DNA from 4 places in the Variovorax sp. GW823-FHT04F07 genome. Region 4 is predicted to be linked to each of the others. Evidence: predicted binding sites of a transcription regulator. Region 4 holds the regulator's gene; each other region holds the start of a gene.
What was found. The regulator LexA, encoded in region 4, represses DNA repair genes until DNA is damaged. The targets are predictions, from matches to a motif close to ACTGTATNNNNATACAGT.
Positions count from the first base shown of each region.

Region 1: a site for LexA is predicted at 3,618-3,635, ahead of AC1RAA_RS27445 (ATP-dependent helicase). Genes of this name have one in related genera too.
Region 2: a site for LexA is predicted at 1,649-1,666, ahead of imuA (translesion DNA synthesis-associated protein ImuA). Genes of this name have one in related genera too.
Region 3: a site for LexA is predicted at 2,327-2,344, ahead of recA (recombinase RecA). Genes of this name have one in related genera too.

Region 1 covers NZ_JBXAIG010000007.1:304,534-309,762, reverse strand. Annotated here, with positions in the region: gene hprK (HPr(Ser) kinase/phosphatase) at 1-74, opposite strand, end outside; gene AC1RAA_RS27455 (PTS sugar transporter subunit IIA) at 179-646, opposite strand; gene hpf (ribosome hibernation-promoting factor, HPF/YfiA family) at 838-1,167, opposite strand; gene AC1RAA_RS27445 (ATP-dependent helicase) at 1,488-3,605, opposite strand; gene corA (magnesium/cobalt transporter CorA) at 3,831-4,817, shown strand; gene AC1RAA_RS27435 (YoaK family protein) at 4,873-5,229, shown strand, end outside.
Region 2 covers NZ_JBXAIG010000001.1:347,852-353,080, reverse strand. Annotated here, with positions in the region: gene AC1RAA_RS01645 (Y-family DNA polymerase) at 1-868, opposite strand, end outside; gene imuA (translesion DNA synthesis-associated protein ImuA) at 837-1,634, opposite strand; gene AC1RAA_RS01635 (ABC transporter substrate-binding protein) at 1,746-2,873, shown strand; gene AC1RAA_RS01630 (aldo/keto reductase) at 3,044-3,883, shown strand; gene AC1RAA_RS01625 (alpha/beta fold hydrolase) at 3,887-4,765, opposite strand; gene AC1RAA_RS01620 (DODA-type extradiol aromatic ring-opening family dioxygenase) at 4,797-5,229, opposite strand, start outside.
Region 3 covers NZ_JBXAIG010000004.1:166,132-171,360, forward strand. Annotated here, with positions in the region: gene AC1RAA_RS19865 (hypothetical protein) at 47-1,012, shown strand; gene AC1RAA_RS19870 (response regulator transcription factor) at 1,039-1,713, opposite strand; gene AC1RAA_RS19875 (MarR family winged helix-turn-helix transcriptional regulator) at 1,776-2,261, opposite strand; gene recA (recombinase RecA) at 2,408-3,517, shown strand; gene recX (recombination regulator RecX) at 3,577-4,050, shown strand; gene AC1RAA_RS19890 (SRPBCC family protein) at 4,019-4,462, shown strand; gene yiaA (inner membrane protein YiaA) at 4,475-4,915, opposite strand; gene AC1RAA_RS19900 (hypothetical protein) at 5,030-5,229, shown strand, end outside.
Region 4 covers NZ_JBXAIG010000001.1:799,043-804,271, forward strand. Annotated here, with positions in the region: gene AC1RAA_RS03720 (MFS transporter) at 1-432, opposite strand, end outside; gene AC1RAA_RS03725 (D-2-hydroxyacid dehydrogenase family protein) at 437-1,444, opposite strand; gene AC1RAA_RS03730 (hypothetical protein) at 1,603-1,986, opposite strand; gene lexA (transcriptional repressor LexA) at 2,130-2,813, opposite strand; gene AC1RAA_RS03740 (asparaginase) at 2,887-3,873, shown strand; gene adk (adenylate kinase) at 3,904-4,560, opposite strand; gene kdsB (3-deoxy-manno-octulosonate cytidylyltransferase) at 4,696-5,229, opposite strand, start outside.

The DNA.
Region 1 (5,229 bases), on a different contig from region 4:
GCGAGCCATTCCCAGCGGAGCGACCCGCGGAACTCCTCGAACATGGCATCGGCGCTGATGACGGTCGGCTTCATGCGTGCGGCGGCCGGCGCAAGACGCCGGCATTCTGGTCAGGATGGAGAGAGAGAAAAGCGTCGCCGCAGCTTATCAGCAGCAGCGGCAGGCCCGGCACGGGCGCTCAGGCGACCTGGGTCGACTGCCAGCCGGCGATGAGGCCGTGCAGCGCGGCGGCGTCGGTGCTGGACTTGATCTGCTCGCGCAGGCCGGCGTCGCTCAGCAACTCGGCAATTTCAGACAGGATTTCGAGGTGCTTCTGCGTGGCCGCTTCGGGCACCAGCAGGAAGATCAGCAGCGCCACGGGCTGCTCGTCGGGAGCGTCGAAGCCGATGGGGTTCGCCAGCTGGAACACCGCGGCCATCGGCGCCTTGAGGCCCTTGATGCGGCCATGGGGAATGGCCACCCCGTGGCCCAGACCGGTGGAGCCGAGGCGCTCGCGCGCAAACAGGCTGTCGGTGATGAGGGCACGGCCCAGACCGTGAAGGCTCTCGAACAGCAGGCCGGCTTCTTCGAAAGCACGTTTCTTGCTGGTGGCGTCAACGCTCACGAGCACTTGAGCGGGCGGCAGGATGGACGCGAGGCGATTCATGGTGGGGTCAGAGCGGGGCGATTATGCACCTCCTCGGTAAAAACCCCCAGTCCCCCTAATTACTTTCGTCTACATGTGTTGCCGTGAGGCGTCGCTTCCTCTGGAGGCCCTTGCAAAGCCCCACCAATGTGGTCGGACAAACAAAAGGCCGCCCGAAGGCGGCCTGAGATGCGGGGCGCGGGGCCCGGCGTTTACATCACGCGCTTGGGCGCCACGTGATGGTGGTCCTGCAAGCGATCCTTGTGGCGGACCACCTGGCGGTCGAGCTTGTCGACCAGCTCATCGACCGCGGCGTACAGATCAGCGTGGCTCGATTCCGCGAACATGTCATTGCCCTTGACGTGAATGTTGCACTCCGCCCTTTGGCGGCGTTCCTTTTCCTTCTGCTTTTCCACCGTGAGGATCACCTTGACATCGACCACCTGGTCGAAATGTCGCGTGATCCGGTCCAGCTTGCTCGTGACGTAGGTGCGCAAGGCAGGTGTGACGTCGAGGTGATGACCGCTGATCGTCAAATTCATGAATGACCTCCTGAGAATTGACGGTTGGGGAAATGACCGCGCTCCGGGATGAAGCGTGGCCGGCGAAACAGGTGAGGTTGGGAGAGAGGGAGAAGAGGAAGGGAGATGAAGAAAGGGGGCGGTCGGATTCACTATGCCCAAGCTGTCACGGTATTGCAATACCGGGGCTTGCCCGAGTGACGGGCCGGTGTATTGCATGCCCTAATCCGCTATTGATTCCATAGCTGTCCCCGTGCAGTGGCATGCCGTTGCGGCACATTGGAAGCAAGTGTTTCCATGTGCAGCGCGCAGTGTCCCTCCCGCCCGAAGGGCCGGCCCGTTCAGCGCCAGGCGGCGCGCATGCGGTTGCGCAGGTCGATCACCGCGGCCGGTGGCGGCACGGCGGGCGGCAGCACCGGCGGCGGCGGCCAGGTCTGCAGCTCGAAGCCCGCCAGGTCAGACTCCGTGATGAAGCGGGTGCGGTTGGCGTACAGGTGCCGGTCGCCACGCGCCGCCTGCTGTGTGATGTGGAAGCGCTGCGGCATCACCAGGTGCAGGTGATCGCGGGCCCGCGTCATCGCCACGTAGAGCAGGCGCCGCTCTTCTTCCAGCTCGTGCGCGCCCTGTGCCACGTCGGCCGGCATGCAGCCGTCGACCACGTTGATGACGTGCACCGAGTTCCACTCCTGGCCCTTGGCCGAATGGATGGTCGACAGGATCAGGTAGTCCTCGTCGAGCGAGGGCGGGCCGGGCCGGTCGCTGGTGGCTTCGGGCGGATCGAGCGTGAGCTCGGTGAGAAAGCGCTCGCGGGAGCCATAGCCGGCCGCCAGCCGCGCCAGCTGCTCGACGTCGGCACGCCGCACGCCCGAGGTGTCTTCGTACAGCCGCTCCAGGTGCGGCTGGTACCACTGCATCGCCACCTCCACGTCGGCCGGCCACTGCAGCGACGGCGCGCGCAAGGCGGCGTAGGCCTGGGCAAAGTCGGCCCACTGTTCGCGCGCGGCCGACGGCGGCACGAAGTCGCGCACGGCCGCGGCCGGGTCGGCCGCCTGGTCCATCGCGTCGAGCAGGCGCGTGCCGGTGACCGGGCCCACGCCGGGAATGAGCTGTGTGACCCGGAAGCCCGCCATGCGCCCGCGCGGGTTCTGCGCAAAACGCAGCACGGCGAGCAGGTCCTTCACGTGCGAGGCTTCGAGGAACTTGAGCCCGCCGAACTTCACGAACGGGATGTTGCGCCGCGCCAGTTCCAGCTCGAGCGCCGCGCTGTGCGACGAGGTGCGAAACAGCACCGCCTGCGACTTCAGCGCCAGTCCGCCCTCGCGGTGCGCCAGGATCTTGTCGGCCACCCAGCGCGCCTGCCCGGCCTCGTCGGGCACGAGCACCAGCACCGGTTTGCCGGCCGAGGGCTTGTCGGTCCACAGCGTCTTGGCGTGCCGCTCGGCGGCCTGCGCGATGACGCGGTTCGACACGTCGAGGATCGGCTGCGTCGAGCGGTAGTTGCGCTCCAGCGTGACGATGCGCGCGGCCTGCGAGAACTGCGAGGGAAAGTCGAGGATGTTGCGCACCGTGGCGCCGCGGAACGAGTAGATCGACTGCGCGTCGTCGCCCACCACCGTCACGCCGCGCCCGTCGGGCTTCATCGCGCGCAGGATCTCGGCCTGCAGCAGGTTGGTGTCCTGGTACTCGTCGACCAGCACGTGGTCGAAGCGCGCGCCGACATGCGCGGCCAGCGCGGGCTCGGCGACCATCTCGGCCCAGTAGAGCAGCAGGTCGTCGTAGTCGAGCACGTTCTGCTGCTGCTTGGCCTCGACGTAGGCGCCGAAGAGCGTCTTGAGCTCAACCTCCCACTCGGCGCACCAGGGAAAGCTGTCTTTCAGCACGGCGGCCAGCGGCGCGCGCGTGTTCACGCAGCGCGAGTAGATCGACAGGCAGGTGCCCTTGCGCGGGAAGCGGTTGACCGTGGACGACAGGCCCAGCTCGTGCCGCACCAGCCCCATGAGGTCTTCGGCGTCGCCGCGGTCGTGGATGGTGAAGTTCTCGTCCAGCCCGATCTGCGCGGCGTATTCGCGCAGCAGCCGCGCGCCGATGCCGTGGAAGGTGCCGGCCCACGGCAGCGCGGGCGGGCGCTCCGACTTCAGGCCCAGCACGCGCGCCAGCACCTGGCCCGCGCGGCGCTCCATTTCCTGCGCGGCGCGGCGCGAGAAGGTGAGCAGCAGCAGCCGCTGCGGATCGACCCCGTCCGCGATCAGGTGCGCCACGCGGTGCGCCAGCGTGCTGGTCTTGCCCGAGCCGGCACCGGCGATCACGAGCAGCGGCCGGTGGTCGGCGCCGACCGCCGCGCCCACGCCATGCTCGACCGCCGCGCGCTGGTCGTCGTTGAGCGCGGCGAGCGCCGCGGCCAGGCGCTCGGCTTGCGTCTTCGGGGGGGTGGAAAGAACGGGGGACGCAGGGGTCTGCATGGGCACGACTTTACTGTATGTCCGTCCAGTTCGAGTGCCTTGTCGCCCTGTGGCCGGTGACATAATCGCGCCTCGCTGCAACCGGAGACTCCCCTTGGAAACCGCCCCGTCTCGGCAGCTTTCAACTCCCTGGCGACGCTGCGCGTGATGTACTGACGCCGGGTCCGCGGGAATTGAAAGCGCCCCGCCCTCGCCCATCGTTCAGTCACCCCCGGGAGTGAGCCCATGCTCAACATCTTTACGCTCGCCAACGGCCGCCTCGTCCAGGAAGAGATCGAGTCGCTCGAAGAGCTCTCCAAGTTCCAGCCGATCTGGGTCGACCTCGAGTCGCCCACGCTCGAGGAAAAGCGCTGGATCAAGCAGTACTACGGCCTCTCGATTCCCGAAGACGCGATGGACGAGGACATCGAGGAGTCGGCCCGCTTCTACGAGGAAGACAACGGCGAGCTGCACATCCGCTCCGACTTCCTGATCGACGACGACGAAGACCCGCGCACGGTGCGCGTCGCCTTCATCCTGAACCAGCACAACACCGACCTGCGCAGCCGCGGCGTGCTGTTCTCGATCCACGACGAGGACGTGCCCGTGTTCCGCCTGCTGCGCATGCGCGCACGCCGCGCGCCGGGGCTGATCGAAGACGCCAAGGAAGTGATGCTCAAGCTCTTCGACGCCGACGCCGAGTACTCGGCCGACACGCTGGAGAACATCTACGACGAGCTCGAGGTGGCGGGCAAGAAGGTGCTGTCGGGCAACGTCAGCGACGAGCTGGCCGGCGAGGTGCTCGGCGCCATCGCGCGGCAGGAAGACTTGAACGGCCGCATCCGCCGCAACGTGATGGACACGCGCCGCGCCGTGAGCTTCATGATGCGCAGCAAGATGCTCAACGCCGAGCAGTTCGAAGAGGCGCGGCAAATCCTGCGCGACATCGAATCGCTGGACAACCACACGGCCTTCCTCTTCGACAAGATCAACTTCCTGATGGATGCGACCGTCGGTTTCATCAACATCAACCAGAACAAGACCATCAAGATCTTCTCGGTGGCCAGCGTCGCGCTGCTGCCGCCCACGCTGATCGCCAGCATCTACGGCATGAACTTCAAGTTCATGCCCGAGCTCGACTGGGCCATGGGCTACCCCTACGCCATCGCGCTGATGGCCGCGAGCGCGCTGGTGCCGATGTGGTACTTCCGCCGGCGCGGCTGGCTCAAGTAGTCGCTGTACTGGGTGCTAGAGTGGCTGCCGGCAGGCAGCTGACCTGGAGAGCCCCGTGCGCAGACTTCGTTTCCTCACCAACCGCCACCGCGCGCCGTCGACGAACACCGCGCTCGGGCTGCTGCTGGCCTTCAACGCCGGCGCCATCAATGCGGGCGGCTTCCTCGTGCTGCACATGTACACCTCGCACATGACCGGCTTCGCCTCGCAGCTGGCGGACGGCATGGTGCTGGGCAACCTCACGCTGCTGCTGAACGCGCTGGGCGCGATCCTGGCGTTCGTGAGCGGCGCCGCGGTCTGCGCGGTGCTGGTGAACTGGGCGCGGCAGCACCGGCTGCATGGCGTGTACGCGCTGCCCCTGCTGCTGGAGGCCGCGCTGATGTTCCCGTTCGGGCTCGCCGGCGCCATCACG
Region 2 (5,229 bases), 450 kb from region 4:
GCAGGAAGCTCGTGCTGGCGCCGGCCAGCGGATCGGTTTCGAGCGTGCGCAGCTTCAGCCAGCTCGCGGGCGCGGCCAGCGTGGTGAGCGCGAGTTTTTCGGACAGCAGGCGGCGCAGGTGCGCCATGTCCTGCGTGGGCTCGGCCGTGCGCACGGTGAGCTGCTGGTGCGGCGGCAGGGTCACGCCGTTGAGGCGCCGCAGGTCGAGCGTCCACTGCAGCTCGAGCGCGCGCGCGCCGCGCTGGCGGGCGCGCAGCCAGATCTGCAGCGCCGAGAGCAGGCGGTTGGCCGACCACATGAGTTCGGGCCCGGTCTCGGCCAGCGCGGGCAGTTCGAGCTTCTGCTCGAACACGTCGGGCAGCGTGAGCCAGGCGTGGCTTTCGGGGCGCAGGCCCCAGGCGATGTCGAGCGCCTCACGCAGCCCGGCACCGAAGCGCCGCGCCAGCCCGCCGCGCGGCAGCGCCGCCACCTCGCCCCAGGTGCGGCAGCCCAGGCGCGCGAGCAGGTCGAGGTGGCCCTGCGCGGCCGTCAGCGTGTCCAGCGGCAGGCCGGCCGGCACGTCGGCGGGCCGGTGCTCGTTGCGCGCGAACAGGCGCAGCCGCGCCAGCGCGATCAGGCTGGTGGCGCCCTGCGCGCCGCGCATGCGCGCGTCGGGCGCGGGGTTGAGGGCCAGCAGCTGGCGCATCAGCGGCGCGCGACCGCCCCACAGGCGCTCGCAGGCCGAGACCTCGAGCATCAGCGCCTCGTCCTGCCAGGCGACGTGCGGCGTGAACTGCAGCGCCCACCAGCCCAGGGCTTCGGGCGGGGGCATGTCGGGGGCGTCGGCGTCCTCGGTTTCAGACGACCACTGCAAGGCGATCCAGTGCATCCGGGCCTCCTTTCCATGCGTCGATGCGCACCACCGTGGCCGACGGCGCGGCGGCCGGCGTCACGGCCGGCTGCAGGCGCAGCTGGCGCCGCACGCGGGCGGCGGCCAGCAACGCGCTCATGCGGGCATTGCGCGCCGGCACCCGCACCGGCGCGGCCAGCGGCGGCCCCCGGCGCTTGAGCAGGTGCAGCGCGATCTGCGCCGGGTCGTCCGGGCAGCGCTCGGCGCGCAGGCGCAGACGCGCGGGCGAGGCCGACAGCGCCACCGACTCGGGCCGGCACACGAACAGCAGCACCTCGTGCTGCGCGGCGGCCAGCTGCAGCCGCCGCAGCTCGCCCACGCGGGCCTGCGGCAGCCAGGCGACGACGGCAGCGATCTCGGCGCAGCGCAGCGCCTGCTCGCAGGCCCACAGCCGCGCGGCCGGGGCGTCGCTGCGCACGCACATCAGCGCCTCCACCGGCAAGCCCTGCGCCGCCAGCGCGGTGCCGCAGGGTTCGTAGGGTGCGCCGACCAGCACCACCGGCCCGCCGCGCGCTTCCACGGCCTGCGCCAGCGCGGGCAGCAGCAGGCGCCAGACATGGGCCTCGGGCGTGGCCTGCAGCAGCTCCGTCATCGCGCCCACGGGCCAGCCGCCGCCGGGCAGCTCGGCGTCGAGCGCGGCATGCCCGGTGGCCACGACCTGCGCGTCGGCCAGGCCGAGTTCGTCGGCGTGCCAGACGCCGCGGCCCGCGGCGGTGGAAAAGGAGTCGAGGAAAGGGAGGCCCATGATTGCAGTTGTTAACTGTATTTTTATACAGTATTTCCCAGGTCGCAACCAGCGATCGATTTACCTGCGAAGGCCCGCGCCTTAAGATCGGTTTATTAACAATTAGTGACCATGAGACACAAAAAGATTCACCTGCGGTTTCTGGCCCTCGCCGCCCTCGTCTTCGCGGGGGCGCCCGCCTCGGCCCAGCCCGCCAAGCCGCTCCTGATCGGCCAGACCTACGTGCAGACCGGCCCGCTCGCATCGCTGTCGACCGAGCCGCTGGTGGGCATCCGTGCCATGTTCACCGCGCTGAACGCGAGCGGCGGCGTCAACGGCCGCCCGGTCGAGCTGCGCCAGCTCGACGACGCCTACGACCCCGCCAAGGGCGCCGAGAACGTCAAGACCTTCGCGCGCGACGGCGCTGTGGGCGTGCTGATGCCCATCGGCACCTCGTCGGCGGTCGGCGCGCTGAAGGCGGCCAACGAGCTGAAGATTCCCGTCGTCGGCCCGTACACGGGCGCGGGCCCGGTGGTGAAGTTCAGCGAGTTCGGTTTTCCGGTGCGCATCAGCTTTGACGAGGAATACAGCCGCATCGTGAACCACCTGTTCACCATCGGCCTGTCGCGCATCGCCTTCGCGCACAACGACAACCCCGGCGCGCGCTCGGCGATGGAGAGCACGCAGAAGTTCATTGCCGAACGCGGCGACAAGATGGTCGGCAGCGTGGCCATCAAGAACGACGGCTCCGACGCGGCCGAACGCGCCGCCGAGCTGGCCAAGCTCAAGCCCAAGGCCGTGGTGCTGTCGGCCACCAACGACGTGGCGGCGAAATTCATCGCGGCCTACCGCGCGACCGGCGGCGAGACGGCCTTCTATTCGTTCTCCTTCCTGAACGGGCAGAAGCTGTTCCAGGACATCAAGAAGGACGCGGCCGGCGTGGTCATCTCGCAGGTCGTGCCCTATCCGTGGAACAGCGCGATGCCGGTGATTGCCGAGTACCAGGCGGCGATGAAGAAGATCGGCATGACCGAGTTCAGCTACGCCAGCCTGGAGGGCTACGTCACGGCCAAGGTCATGGTCGAAGGCCTGAAGCGCGCGGGCGCCAACCCGACGCCCGAGTCGCTGCAGAAGGGCCTGGAGTCGTTCAAGACGCTGGACCTCGGCGGCATCGCCGTGTCGTACCGGCCCGGCGAGCACCGCGGGCTGACCTTCTCCGAGCTGTCGATGCTCAAGGCCGACGGGCGCTACCTGCGCTGAGCCCTTCCGCCCGCCGGCCTCGCGGGCGCAGAATTTCGTTCGTGACGACGCCCCTCACGAACGCACACCCTTACGCCCTCACGCGCGCCCGGCTGCTCCGACTGGGCGCAGCCCTGTGCGCAGGTGCCGCGCTCCCCTCCTTCGCCCAGCAGCCACCCCGCAGGCCCGCGATGCAGATGACCACCCGCCCCATTCCCTCCACGAAGGAAGCCCTGCCGGTCGTCGGCTGCGGCACCTGGATCGGCTTCGACCAGCGCCCCGGCACCGACGAGTACCAGCGCCTGCCCGGCGTGCTCGACGCGCTCTTCGCGGCCGGCGGCACGGTGATCGACAGCTCGCCGATGTACGGCCGCTCCGAGGAAACCACCGGCGAACTGCTGGCCGCCGCCAGGCCGGGCGCCAAACCCTTCCTCGCGACCAAGGTCTGGACCTCGGGCCGCGAAGCCGGCATCGCGCAGATGGAGCAATCGTTCGCGCGGCTGCGCACGAAAGAGATCGACCTGATGCAAGTGCACAACCTCGTCGACTGGCGCATTCACCTCGCCACGCTGCGCGGCTGGAAGGAGAAGGGCCGCGTGCGCTACATCGGCATCACCCACTACACCGCCTCGGCCTACGACGAAGTCGAGGCCGTGCTGCGCGCCGAGACGCTCGACTTTCTGCAGATCAACTACTCGCTCGATGCGCGCGATGCCGAACAGCGCCTGCTGCCGCTCGCGGCCGAGCGCGGCGTGGCGGTGATCGTCAACATGCCCTTCGGCGGCGGTGGCCTGCTGCGGCGCCTGCGCGACAAGCCGCTGCCCGCCTGGGCCGGCGAGATCGGCTGCACGAGCTGGGCGCAGGTGCTGCTGAAGTTCGTGCTGAGCCACCCGGCGGTGACATGCACGATCCCGGGCACGAGCCGTGCGGAGCACATGGCCGACAACGCCGCGGCCGGGGTCGGGGTCGGGGTCGGCACCTTCCCCGATGCGGCCTTCTGGCGCCAGCATGCAGGCGCGCTGGGCCTGTGAACCTCAGCCGAAGAACTTCACCAGCTGCGCGTTGACCGCGTCGGCGCGCTCGTACTGCACCCAGTGCCCCGCGCCGTCGATCACCACGCCTTCGCGGCCGGGGCCTTCGCTGGCCAGTTGCGCCACCAGCGGACGCGAATCGGCGGTGACGTCGAACTCGCCCCACAGCAGCAGCGTCGGCACGCCCAGCGTGTCGATCGCGGCCTGCAGCCCGCCCGAGAGCGACACCTCCTTGCTGCGAAAGCGCGTGCCGTGGCACGAGAGGTCGTGGATCTCGAAGGCCAGCGGGTCGATGGCGGCGGGCGCATGCAGCATCAGCGCGCCCAGGTTGTGCATGAGCGCGGCGCGCTCGGTCTCGCGGTCGGGGGCGGCGCGCCAGTTGATCATCTCGACCGTCATGCGGCGCAAGGTGCCATGGCCGCCGCTGCCCATCAGCGCCAGCCGGCGGATGGCGCCGCGCCGCACCGCGAAGCGCGCGGCGGTGAGCCCGCCGAACGAGAAGCCGCCCAGGTCGATGGGCGTGCCGGCGCCGATGAGCGCATCGAGCGTGCCGCCGAGCGCGGCCAGGAGCGGCACCAGGGCGTCTTCGCCGGGCGCCACGCGTGGCAGCGCGTCGGAATCGTGAAAGCCGGGCATGTCGGGCAGGAGCAGCGTGCGCTGCGCCGACAGCGCCTCGGCATTGCGCAGCCAGTGCATCCAGCTGCCGTGGCCGCCGTGCAGCAGCACGATGGGCGGCTTCGTCGTGTCGGTGCCGAAGCGGCGCCAGCGCACGCGAATGCCGTCGTGCACCGGGTCGTGCGAGGTGGACAGGGCTTCGATGCGGGCGATCTGGCGCCGGGCTTCGGCGGATTCGTCGGGGGTGGGAAGAGCGGGCGTGGGCATGGCTTCATTCTGCCGCGCGGCCCGCGTGCCTTCAGGCCGTGCCGAACCGGTAGCTCGACACCACGAGCCCGCCCATGAAGGCGTCCTCGTGGTAGACGCGCTCGCCGACGTCGCCCTCGGCCGCACCCACCGCGACCATCAGCGGAATCAGGTGCTCCTCGCGCGGGTGCGCCATGCGCGCCGACGGGGCCGAGGCCCAGTCCTGCAGGCGTTGCACGCGCGCCTGCGGCGTGGCCTGCACAGCCGTCTCGTCGAGCCAGTCGCCGAAGGCCTTCGACACGCCGTGCGCCTGCGGGCCGAAGTTGCGCAGGTTGTGATAGCTCAGGCCGCTGCCGACGATGAGCACGTTCTCGTCGCGCAGTGGCGCGATGGCGCGGCCCAATGCCAGGTGCTCGGCCGGGTCGAGCCCGCGCCGCAGCGACAGCTGCACCACCGGCACCTCGGCGTTCGGGTACATCGCGGCC
Region 3 (5,229 bases), on a different contig from region 4:
GCCTTGACGTGCAGTTTCTGCAATTCAAAAACATCAGGGAGAAATCATGAAGCAAAAGACCGTGGGCGGCTGCCCCAAGCCGCTCTGGATGGCCGCGACCGTGTTGGCCGCCAGCGTGGGTGTCACCGCATGCGGCGGCGGAGGTGGTGGAGGCGGCGGTGGCATGCCGATGCTGCCGATCGCACCGGTTCCGGCGCCCGCCCCTGCGCCCTCCCCAGCCCCGGCGCCCGCGCCCGCACCGGCCGAGAACCGCGCCGCTGTGCCGGGCTCCGAGCCGTCGCCCTCGCTGAGTGCGCCGCAGCCCGGCTCCACCGCCGCGGTGGGCAATGACAGCGAAGGCATCTACGCGGGCGTGCGAGGCATTGCCTTCGTCGGCACCAACGGTTCGTTGGCGGGCAGCTTCCTCGGGGGCACGATGTGGGGTTCGCTGAAGGTCACGGGGCTCGACTGGTCGTTCAACCCGGACACCGAGTTGTATGTTCCGCCCAACGCATATCCGGTGACGGGCTCGGGCACCTTCACGCCGAAGAAGTCGGTGGATGGCACCTACGCCTACGACAACCGCAGGCCGTCCGATGTCGGCCCGCTGGCCTACACGATCGAGAACGCGCTGGCGGTGTCGCAGGCGAGCATGACCGGCACGTGGTCCAACACCGACAGCAGCCCGAGCCTGGGCGTGACGGTGCAGGTCGATGGCCAGGGCGTGTTCACTGGCAGCACGAGCGGCGTGCAGATCGGCCAGTGCACGCTCTCGGGTACTGTCGCCCTGGCGCAGCCCGGCTCGGCCAAGAACATGTACAGCCTCACGCTGAAGGCCGTGAATGCCGCCACGGCCAGCACCAACGACTGCAAGCTCACCCCCGCCGCCACCGGCAGCTATGCCGGGCCGGCCATCATCGGGCTGGTGCCGGCGGGCGTGTACGACAGCAACGGCTACTTCCGCAGCCTCATGTTCCTGAGCCGTTCGAACACCGGCGCCACGCTGCTCGTCAATCTGCGCAAGCAGCCCTGACGGCATTGCGCGCGGGCGGGGCACGCTCAACCGGGAATCTTCTCGAGGCAGTAGCCCAGCCCGCGCACCGTCGCGATGCGCACCGGTCCCTTCTCGATCTTCTTGCGCAGGCGGTGGATGTAGACCTCGATGGCGTTGATGCTCACCTCTTCGCCCCATTCGCACAGCCGGTCCACCAGCTGGTCCTTGCTGACCAGCCGGCCGGCGCGCTGCAGCAGCACCTCGAGCAGGCCCAGTTCGCGCGCCGACAGCTCGATCATCTTGCCGTCGATGGTCGCCACGCGGCCGGCCTGGTCGTAGACCAGCGGGCCGTGGCGGATCGCGTTGCTGGTGGCGCCCATGCCGCGCCGCGTGAGGGCGCGCACCCGTGCCTCGAGCTCCTGCAGGCTGAAGGGCTTGGCCATGTAGTCGTCGGCGCCGTGGTCCAGGCCCTTGACGCGCTCTTCCACGCTGTCGGCTGCCGTGAGCACCAGCACCGGCAGCTGCGAGCCGCGCGCGCGCAGGCGCTTGAGGATCTCGATGCCGTGCAGGCTGGGCAGCCCGAGGTCGAGGATCAGCAGGTCGAACTCGCTGTGGGTCATGAGCGCGGTGTCGGCCTGCGAGCCGTTGGCCACGTGATCGACCGCCGCGCCCGAGGTGCGCAGGCTGCGCAGCAGGGCATCGGCCAGCACCTGGTCGTCTTCGGCAATCAGTATTCGCATGAGCCACCTCCGGCGGATTCAGGCGCCATGCCGGCGCAGTTCACATTTGTCTCAACGCGAGTCTAGCCCGCTGTATAGGCTTCGAGTCCGATGGTTACCACGGTGGCGATCTCGTCGCCCACGCTGGCGCGGAACTCGCGCTCGGTCTGCGTCACGGCGCGGCGGAAGGCGTCCAGCCAGGCCAGCCCGTCGGCCGTGAACAGCACGCGCCGCGCGCGCGCATCGAGCGGGTCGGGCCCGCGCGTGACCAGCCCCCAGGCCTCGCACTGGTCGACCAGCGTGCCCATGGCCTGCTTGGTCATGCCGGCGCGCTCGGCCAGTTCGGTCAGGCGCGAGCCCTCGCGCGCCAGGTGCCGCGTGATGTGGATGTGCGCTGCGCTCACCTGCGCGCGCGCCGCGAGGTTCGACAGCGCCAGCGGCACGTCGATGTCGTGCGCCATGAGCGCCAGCACGCGCTCGTCGAAGCGGCGCATCGCATGGCCCAGCAGGCGGCCCAGGTGGGTCTGGCGCCAGGCGTCGGGATCGGTGGGAAAGGCGGGGTCGGCCATGGCTTCAGATGGTAAGGCAAACTGACTTTAAAGTGGGTTTGCGAAACGCCATGAGCCCCTACACTACTGTTCAAGCATCCAGCCTGTGGTTAAAAGCAGATGGATGAATCCCGACACAAACCGTTGATATTCAAGGAGATTTCCACATGGACGCAGTCGTCAAGGGCGCAAGCATCTCGGTCGCCAACAGTGAAAAGGCCAAGGCCCTGCAGGCCGCGCTGGCCCAGATCGAAAAGCAGTTCGGCAAGGGCACGATCATGCGCCTGGGCGAAGGCGAGGCGCTCGAAGACATCCAGGTGGTCTCCACCGGCTCGCTGGGCCTGGACATCGCGCTGGGCGTCGGCGGCCTGCCCCGTGGCCGCGTCGTTGAAATCTACGGCCCGGAATCCTCGGGCAAGACCACGCTCACGCTGCAGGTGATCGCCTCCATGCAGAAGCAGGCCGGCACCTGCGCCTTCGTCGACGCCGAGCACGCGCTCGACGTGCAGTACGCCCAGAAGCTCGGCGTGAACCTGTCCGACCTGCTGATCAGCCAGCCGGACACCGGCGAACAAGCACTCGAAATCGTCGACTCGCTGGTGCGCTCGGGTGCCGTCGACCTGATCGTGGTCGACTCGGTCGCCGCGCTCACGCCCAAGGCCGAAATCGAAGGCGAAATGGGCGACTCGCTGCCCGGCCTGCAGGCCCGCCTGATGAGCCAGGCGCTGCGCAAGCTCACGGCCACGATCAAGAAGACCAACTGCATGGTCATCTTCATCAACCAGATCCGCATGAAGATCGGCGTGATGTTCGGCTCGCCCGAAACCACCACCGGCGGCAATGCGCTGAAGTTCTACGCCTCGGTGCGCCTGGACATCCGCCGCATCGGCACCATCAAGAAGGGCGACGAAGCCATCGGCAACGAAACCAAGGTGAAGGTGGTGAAGAACAAGGTGTCGCCCCCGTTCAAGACGGCCGAGTTCGACATCCTGTTCGGCGAAGGCATCAGCCGCGAGGGCGAGATCATCGACATGGGCGTGAACGCCAAGATCATCGACAAGTCGGGCGCCTGGTACGCCTACAACGGCGAGAAGATCGGCCAGGGCCGTGACAACGCCCGCGAATTCCTGCGCGAGAACCCCGACCTGTCGCGCGAGATCGAGAACAAGGTGCGCGAGTCGCTGGGCATTCCGCTGCTCGCGGCCGACGCCGGCAGCGAACCCGAGAAGGCCGAGAAGCCCGCCAAGGCATCGAAGGCCGACAAGGCGGCGGAGTAAGTGAGACGAAGCGGCCTTCGCGTGTTGCGTGGGCCGCCTGAGCGACCCACCACCCCCGAATGGCCTTCAGCGCCCCCTCCCTCAAAGGCCGCGCCCTGCGCCTCCTGAGCCAGCGCGAGCATTCGCGCGCGGAGCTGGAGCGCAAGCTGGCCAAGCACGAGGAAGAGCCCGGCACGTTGGCGAAGGCGCTCGACGAGCTGGCGGCCAAGGACTTCATCAGCGAGCCGCGCGTCGTCGCCTCGGTGCTGCACCAGCGCGCCGCCCGTTCGGGCGCGTTGCGCGTGAAGCAGGAGCTGCAGGCCAAGGGCATCGCGCCCGAAGCCATCGCGCAGGCGGTGGCCGGCTTGCAGGAGACCGAAGTCGAGCGCGCCACGGCCCTGTGGCGCCGCCGCTTCGACGCGCCACCCGCCGATGCGAAGGAGCGCGCGAAACAGATGCGATTCCTGATGGCGCGCGGTTTCTCGGGCGCCGTCGTGTCCAAGGTGCTCAGGAGCGACTTCGATGACACAAGCGACGACCCCAGCGGCGAATGAAGGCGACGCGGCCCTGTCCCGCGTCATCACGCAGCGCGTGCAGTGCGAATGGCGCGGCGCCTATGCGCTCGCGTCCGATCCGAAGCGGCTGCCCGACTGGGCCAGCGGCCTCGCGAAGAGTGCGCTGGTGCCGCACGGCGACCACTGGATCGTGCGCACGCCCGAAAGCGGCGAGGCCCGCATGCGCTTTGCGCCGCCCAACGACCTGGGCGTGCTCGACCACTGGGTGGCGCCCGAAGGCGTGCCCGAGGTCTACCTGCCGTTTCGCGTGATCGGCGTGGCGCCTGGCGTGTGCGAGCTGCAGTTCACGCTGCTGCGCCAGCCGCACATGGACGATGCGGCCTTTGCACGCGATGCCGGATGGATCGCGCGCGACCTGCAGGCCCTGCGCCGCCTGCTCGAGGCGGGCTGAGCCCGGCCTGGTTTACTCGGTGGCCGTGACGTCGTCGGCCAGCGGGTTCTCGGCCTTGTACGCGGCGATGTCGCGCACGTTCTTCTGCACCGCCACCGCGCCGAACAGGCTCAGCAGGAAGGCCATGGCGTAGAAGCCCTTTTCGCTCGCGGCCAGCGAGGCGTTGAACAGGCCCACGGCCAGCAGGCCCACCGACAGCAGCAGCGAGACCCAGCACAGGCCGAAGTAGATGCCGGTGACCGAGATGCCCTCGAGCCGGTCGCGCACCGTCTTTTGCAGCGACACGGCCGAGAACAGGCCGTACATGAGGATGGTGAAGTAGTAGCCCTTCTCGTTGAGCTGCATCGCGGCATTCCACAGCCCGAGCAGGTACACGATGGCGCCGATGATCAGCGCGGCCCAGGATGCGGCGACGAATGCGCCGGTCGGTTTCTGAAACTTGACGGTTCCCATGACGATCCTCCTCGTTGTTGTGTGGCGCGATTATGGTGCGGGAAGGCGGTGGCATGATCGCCAGCGACCGGCCTCGCAGGAGGCGGCTTTCCAGAAAAACCGGAGGAACCCTTCATGTCGTCGCCACCCGCCCACCCGCAGTCTCTCGTTCGCACCGGCGCCAAGGCCGGCTTCGCCTTCGCCGGCTCGGCCATCAAGGGCGCGCTGATCGGCCTGTTTCTCGGCGGCGGCGTGTTCTTCTACTACCTGAGCCAGCTGCAGGGCCCGGGCATCCCGGCGGCGCGCGCCGGTGGCGCGGGCGCCATCCTGGCGCT
Region 4 (5,229 bases):
CACCGACCAGCCGAGAAAGACGAAGGTGACGGCGCGCCCGCGCTGCTCGGGCGGCACCAGCATGCCGGCGCAGGCCGCGGCCTGGGGCGTGAAGATGGCGGGCGCGATCACCGTCAGCATGCGCACCGGCAGCAGCGCGCCGAAGCTGGGCACGAGCGCCGCGACCACGTGCCACGCGGCGTACCAGAGCAGGGTGAGGGCCAGCAGCTTGCGGCGGTCCCAGCCGGCGACCGCGGCGGCCAGCAGCGGGGCGCCCAGGCACATCACGAAGGCGGCCGCGCTGATCAGCTGGCCTGCGGTGGCGACCTTGATGGCCAGCGAGGCGCTGATCTCATTGAGGGTGCCGGGCACGACCATCACGCCCGTGCCGATCACGAAATTGCCGGCCAGCAGCGCCCAGAGCGCGCCTCGCTGCGGCGCGGGCCGGCTCATGCGTTCACCGCCGGACCTGCAGCGCGCCGGGGTTCACGATGTTCGTGGGGTTGCCCTTGATGAAGCTCACGACGTTGTCGAACGCCTGGCCGAAGTAGCTTTCGTAGCTTTCCTGCTCGACGTAGCCGATGTGCGGCGTGCAGATGCAGTTCTCCAGGCGCAGCAGCGCATGGCCCTGCAACGGCGGTTCGCTCTCGAACACGTCGATGGCCGCCAGCCCGGGGCGGCCGCGGTTGAGGGCGGCCAAGAGGGCATCGGCTTCGACCAGCTCGGCGCGCGAGGTGTTGACGAACAGCGCCGTCGGCTTCATGCGCGAGAGGTCTTCGAGCTTGACGAGGCCCTGGGTGTCCTCGTTGAGCCGCAGATGCACCGACAGCACGTCGGCGGCGGCAAAGAATTCGTGGCGGTTCTGTGCCACCTGGAAGCCGTCGGAGCGCGCCTTGGCGCAGCTGGCCTCGCGGCCCCAGATCACGACCTGCATGCCGAAGGCCTGCCCGTAGCGGGCCACCAGCTGGCCGATGCGGCCGTAGCCCCAGATGCACAGCGTCTTGCCCTTGAGCACCGAGCCCACGCCGAAATTCGGCGGCATCGATGCCGACTTGAGGCCCGACTGCTGCCAGGCCCCGTGCTTGAGGTTGCTGATGTACTGCGGCAGGCGGCGCATGGCCGCCATGATCAGCGCCCAGGTGAGTTCGGCGGGCGCCTGCGGCGAGCCCGAGCCCTCGGCCACCGCCACACCGCGTTCGGTGCAGGCCGTGACGTCGATGTGGCCGCCGACGCGCCCGGTCTGGGAAATCAGCTTGAGCTTGGGCAGCTTCTCGATGAGCTGGCGGGAGATCTGGCTGCGCTCGCGGATGAGCACGATGACGTCCGCATCCTTGAGGCGAACCGACAGCTGACCGATGCCCTTGACCGTGTTGGTGTAGACCTTGGCGGCGTAAGCGTCCAGCTTGGCAGCGCACTGCAGCTTGCGCACGGCGTCCTGGTAGTCGTCGAGGATCACAATGTTCATGGCATGCCATTGTGCCTCGCAGCATCGGCACGTCGCACGTGTGAACGTTTGGATACCCCATGCCAGATGGCGCCCGGGAGGCCTGTTTCAGACCATTGGGGGTGAATCCGCCATGCGCGTGCGGGGCGCGCAGGCACGGCGGGTTCGTTCGCACCTTCTCAGTGCAGGTGGCTGGGGCGGTGCGTGCCGCTCCCGGTTTCTGCAGCTTCGAGTGCGGCGAGCCGGTCGAGTTCGGCACACACGTCGGCCATGCGGCCGGAAATCACGACCCGGTTGGCGCAGCCGCGCTGCGTGCCTTGGCGGTCGACCACGCGGACCACGCGCAGCGGACGGGCGGGCGCTGCGGCGGCGGATGGCGAACTGGCAGGTGCGGAGCCGCCAGCGGGGCGCGCCGTGCAGACCGGGCGAATGGCCACGTAGCGCAAGCCGGCCGCTGCGTCGCCGCTCTCACCATTCGAAGGGCGGCGGGCGGGCATCCAGCGGGTGGCCAGCGATTGCAGGGGCGACCAGAGGTCGGCGATGGCGAGGAGGGCGATTCCCATGTGAACTCCAAAAAAGTATGAGGTTGAACACAGGCAGGATTTCTTGAATCGGCCACGACAGGGTGATGGCGACTTCGCGCCATACGCCCGCCACCTGTCGCGGCCGGATGAGGTGCTGCTGCGTGTGGGCAGCAGGCCCGGGGCTACATCAGCATCGTGTTGCGGATGAGGCCGACCGCGAGGCCTTCGATTTCGAAGGGCTCGCCGGGCTGGACGATGATGGTCGGGTAGTCGGGGTTCTCGGCGTGCAGCTCGATCACCTGCTTGTTGCGCTTCAGGCGCTTCACGGTGACTTCTTCGCCGAGGCGCGCCACCACGATCTGGCCGTTGCGCGCTTCCTTCGTGGCCTGCACGGCGAGCAGGTCGCCGTCCATGATGCCGGCGTCGCGCATCGACATGCCGCGCACCTTGAGCAGATAGTCGGGTTGGCGCTGGAAGAGCGTGTTCTCGACGTAGTAGGTCTGGTCGACGTGCTCTTGCGCGAGGATGGGCGAACCCGCCGCGACGCGGCCGATGAGCGGCAGCGCGAGCTGGGCCATGCCGGGCAGCGAAAGCGAGAACTGGTTGCCTTCGCGGTGGCGCGTTTCGTGGAGCGAGCGCAGCGCATCGCCCTTGAGGCGGATGCCGCGCGAGGTGCCGCTGACCAGTTCGATGACGCCCTTGCGGGCCAGGGCCTGCAGGTGCTCCTCGGCGGCATTGGCCGACTTGAAGCCCAGCTCGTTGGCGATTTCGGCGCGCGTCGGCGGCGCACCGGTGCGTGCGATGGCGGCCTGGATCAGGTCCAGGATCTGCTGCTGGCGGGCGGTAAGCTTCACTGCGAACTGCATAGTGGTTTCCTTGCGGCACTGGCTAGATATCCAGTACCTGTATTTTTAACCAGTTTTCAAAAGTTGACAAGCCATGACTCATTCCTCTTCGTCCGAGACGCGCCGCGTGGTCGTGCTGGGCACCGGCGGCACCATTGCCGGCAAGGCCGCCAGCAGCGGCGACAACATCGGCTACACCGCCGGGCAGGTGGGGGTGGCGGACCTGCTGGGCGGCATCGAGGCGCCGGCCGGCGTGGCGCTGGTGGCGGAGCAGGTCGCGCAGCTCGACAGCAAGGACATGGACGCCGACACCTGGCGCCAGCTGGCCGCGCGCTGCGCACACTGGCTGGCGCAGCCTGATGTGGCCGGCATCGTGATCACGCACGGCACCGACACGCTGGAAGAGACCGCCTTCTTCCTGCACGCCGTGCTCGCGCCGGCCAAGCCGGTGGTGCTGACCTGCGCGATGCGCCCGGCGACGGCCCTGTCGCCTGACGGTCCGCAGAATGTCCGCGACGCACTCGCTGTGGCCTCGACGCCCGGCGCGCAGGGCGTGACGGTGGTGTGTGCGGGCGCGATCCACAGCGGCCTCGATGTGCAGAAGGTGCACACCTACCGCCTTGATGCCTTCGCGTCGGGCGATGCGGGGCCGGTCGGCTATGTGGAAGAGGGCGAAGTGCGGCGCGTGCGTGCGTGGCCGCAGGGGGCGCCGTTCGATGCGGCGCGGCTGGAGGCGGTGTTGAAGCCGTGGCCCCGCGTCGAGATCGTCATGAGCCACGCGGGCGCGAGCGGTGCGATCGTGGAGGCGTTGCTGCTCCCGTCGGCTGAGCCCTTGCGCGGGCTGGTCGTGGCCACGACCGGCAATGGCACCGTGCACCACGCGCTGGAAGCCGCAGCGCTGAAGGCGCAGGGCGGTGGCTTGGTGGTGTTGCGTGCCACACGCTGCGCGAACGGACGCATCCTGCCGAAACCCGGCGACGGGCTGCGGGACGCAGGCGCACTCACGCCGGTGAAGGCGCGGGTCGCGCTGGTGCTGGAACTTTTGGGAGTGGCCGCCCTGCCGGAGGCGGAGGGCGGCTAGGAGAAAGAGGCTGACGAATCAGCCGCTGAATCAGCTGTTCAGTGCGGCAAGCGCGCGCTGTGTGATCTCGTCGACCGTGCCCACGCCCTGGATGGCGCGGTACTTCGGCGCGGCGGCCGGGTCGGTCTTGGCCCAGGCCGAGTAGTAGTCGACCAGCGGACGGGTCTGCTGGCTGTAGACGTCGAGCCGCTTGCGCACGGTCTCTTCCTTGTCGTCTTCGCGCTGGATCAGCTCTTCGCCCGTCACGTCGTCCTTGCCTTCCACCTTCGGCGGATTGAACTTGACGTGGTAGGTGCGGCCCGATGCCGGGTGTGAGCGACGACCGCTCATGCGTTCGATGATGTCACCGAAGGGCACGTCGATCTCGAGCACGTAGTCGAGCTTCACGCCGGCCGCCTTCATGGCGTCGGCCTGCGGAATGGTGCGTGGGAAGCCGTCGAACAGGAAGCCGCCGTTGCAGTCGGGCTGCGCGATGCGTTCCTTCACGAGGTTGATGATCAGGTCGTCGCTGACCAGTGCACCCGAATCCATGATCGTCTTGGCCTGCAGCCCGAGGGGGGTGCCTGCCTTGACCGCGGCGCGCAACATGTCGCCGGTCGAGATTTGGGGAATGCCGTATTTCTGGCAGATGAAGGTCGCTTGCGTGCCTTTGCCTGCTCCGGGCGCGCCCAGCAAAATAAGTCTCATGGTGTCCTCGGAAGGTTCTTAGATTTTGTGTCGCGCCCCATGCGCGCCCTCAGGCGCGCCGAGGCGGAATTGCATCGAGGATAGCATGCGTCCCCGTGACAAATTGCCGCCGTCTCCCTCGGGGCGGCCTGCAGCTCACGCAGGAGAGCCGGCCGCGAAGACGGCGCGCACGCGCGCCAGGTCTTCGGGCGTGTCGATCCCGGGGCCCGGTGCCACATCGCTCACATGCACCGCGATGCGGTGTCCGTGCCACAGCGCGCGCAACTGTTCGAGCGCCTCGGTGGCTTCGACAGGGGCGGGTGACAGCAATGGAAATTGCCGCACGAAGCCTGCGCGATAGCCGTAGATGCCGATGTGGCGCAGCGGCGCGGGGCTGGGCAGCACCGACGGCGCCGCACCGCCCGACGAGCCGTCGCGCCACCAGGGGATCGGTGCGCGGCTGAAGTACAGCGCATGGCCCTGTGCATCGAGCACGGCCTTCACCACGTTCGGGTTCATGAAGTCGGCCAGCGAGTCGATCGCGTGGACGGCGGTGCTCATCGCGGCCTGCGGACGCGCGGCCAGCGTGGCAGCAACGGCGTCGATCAGCGCGGGGTCGATCAGCGGCTCGTCGCCCTGCACGTTGACGACGATCGCGTCACCGTCGAGCCCGAGCTGTTCGCAGGCTTC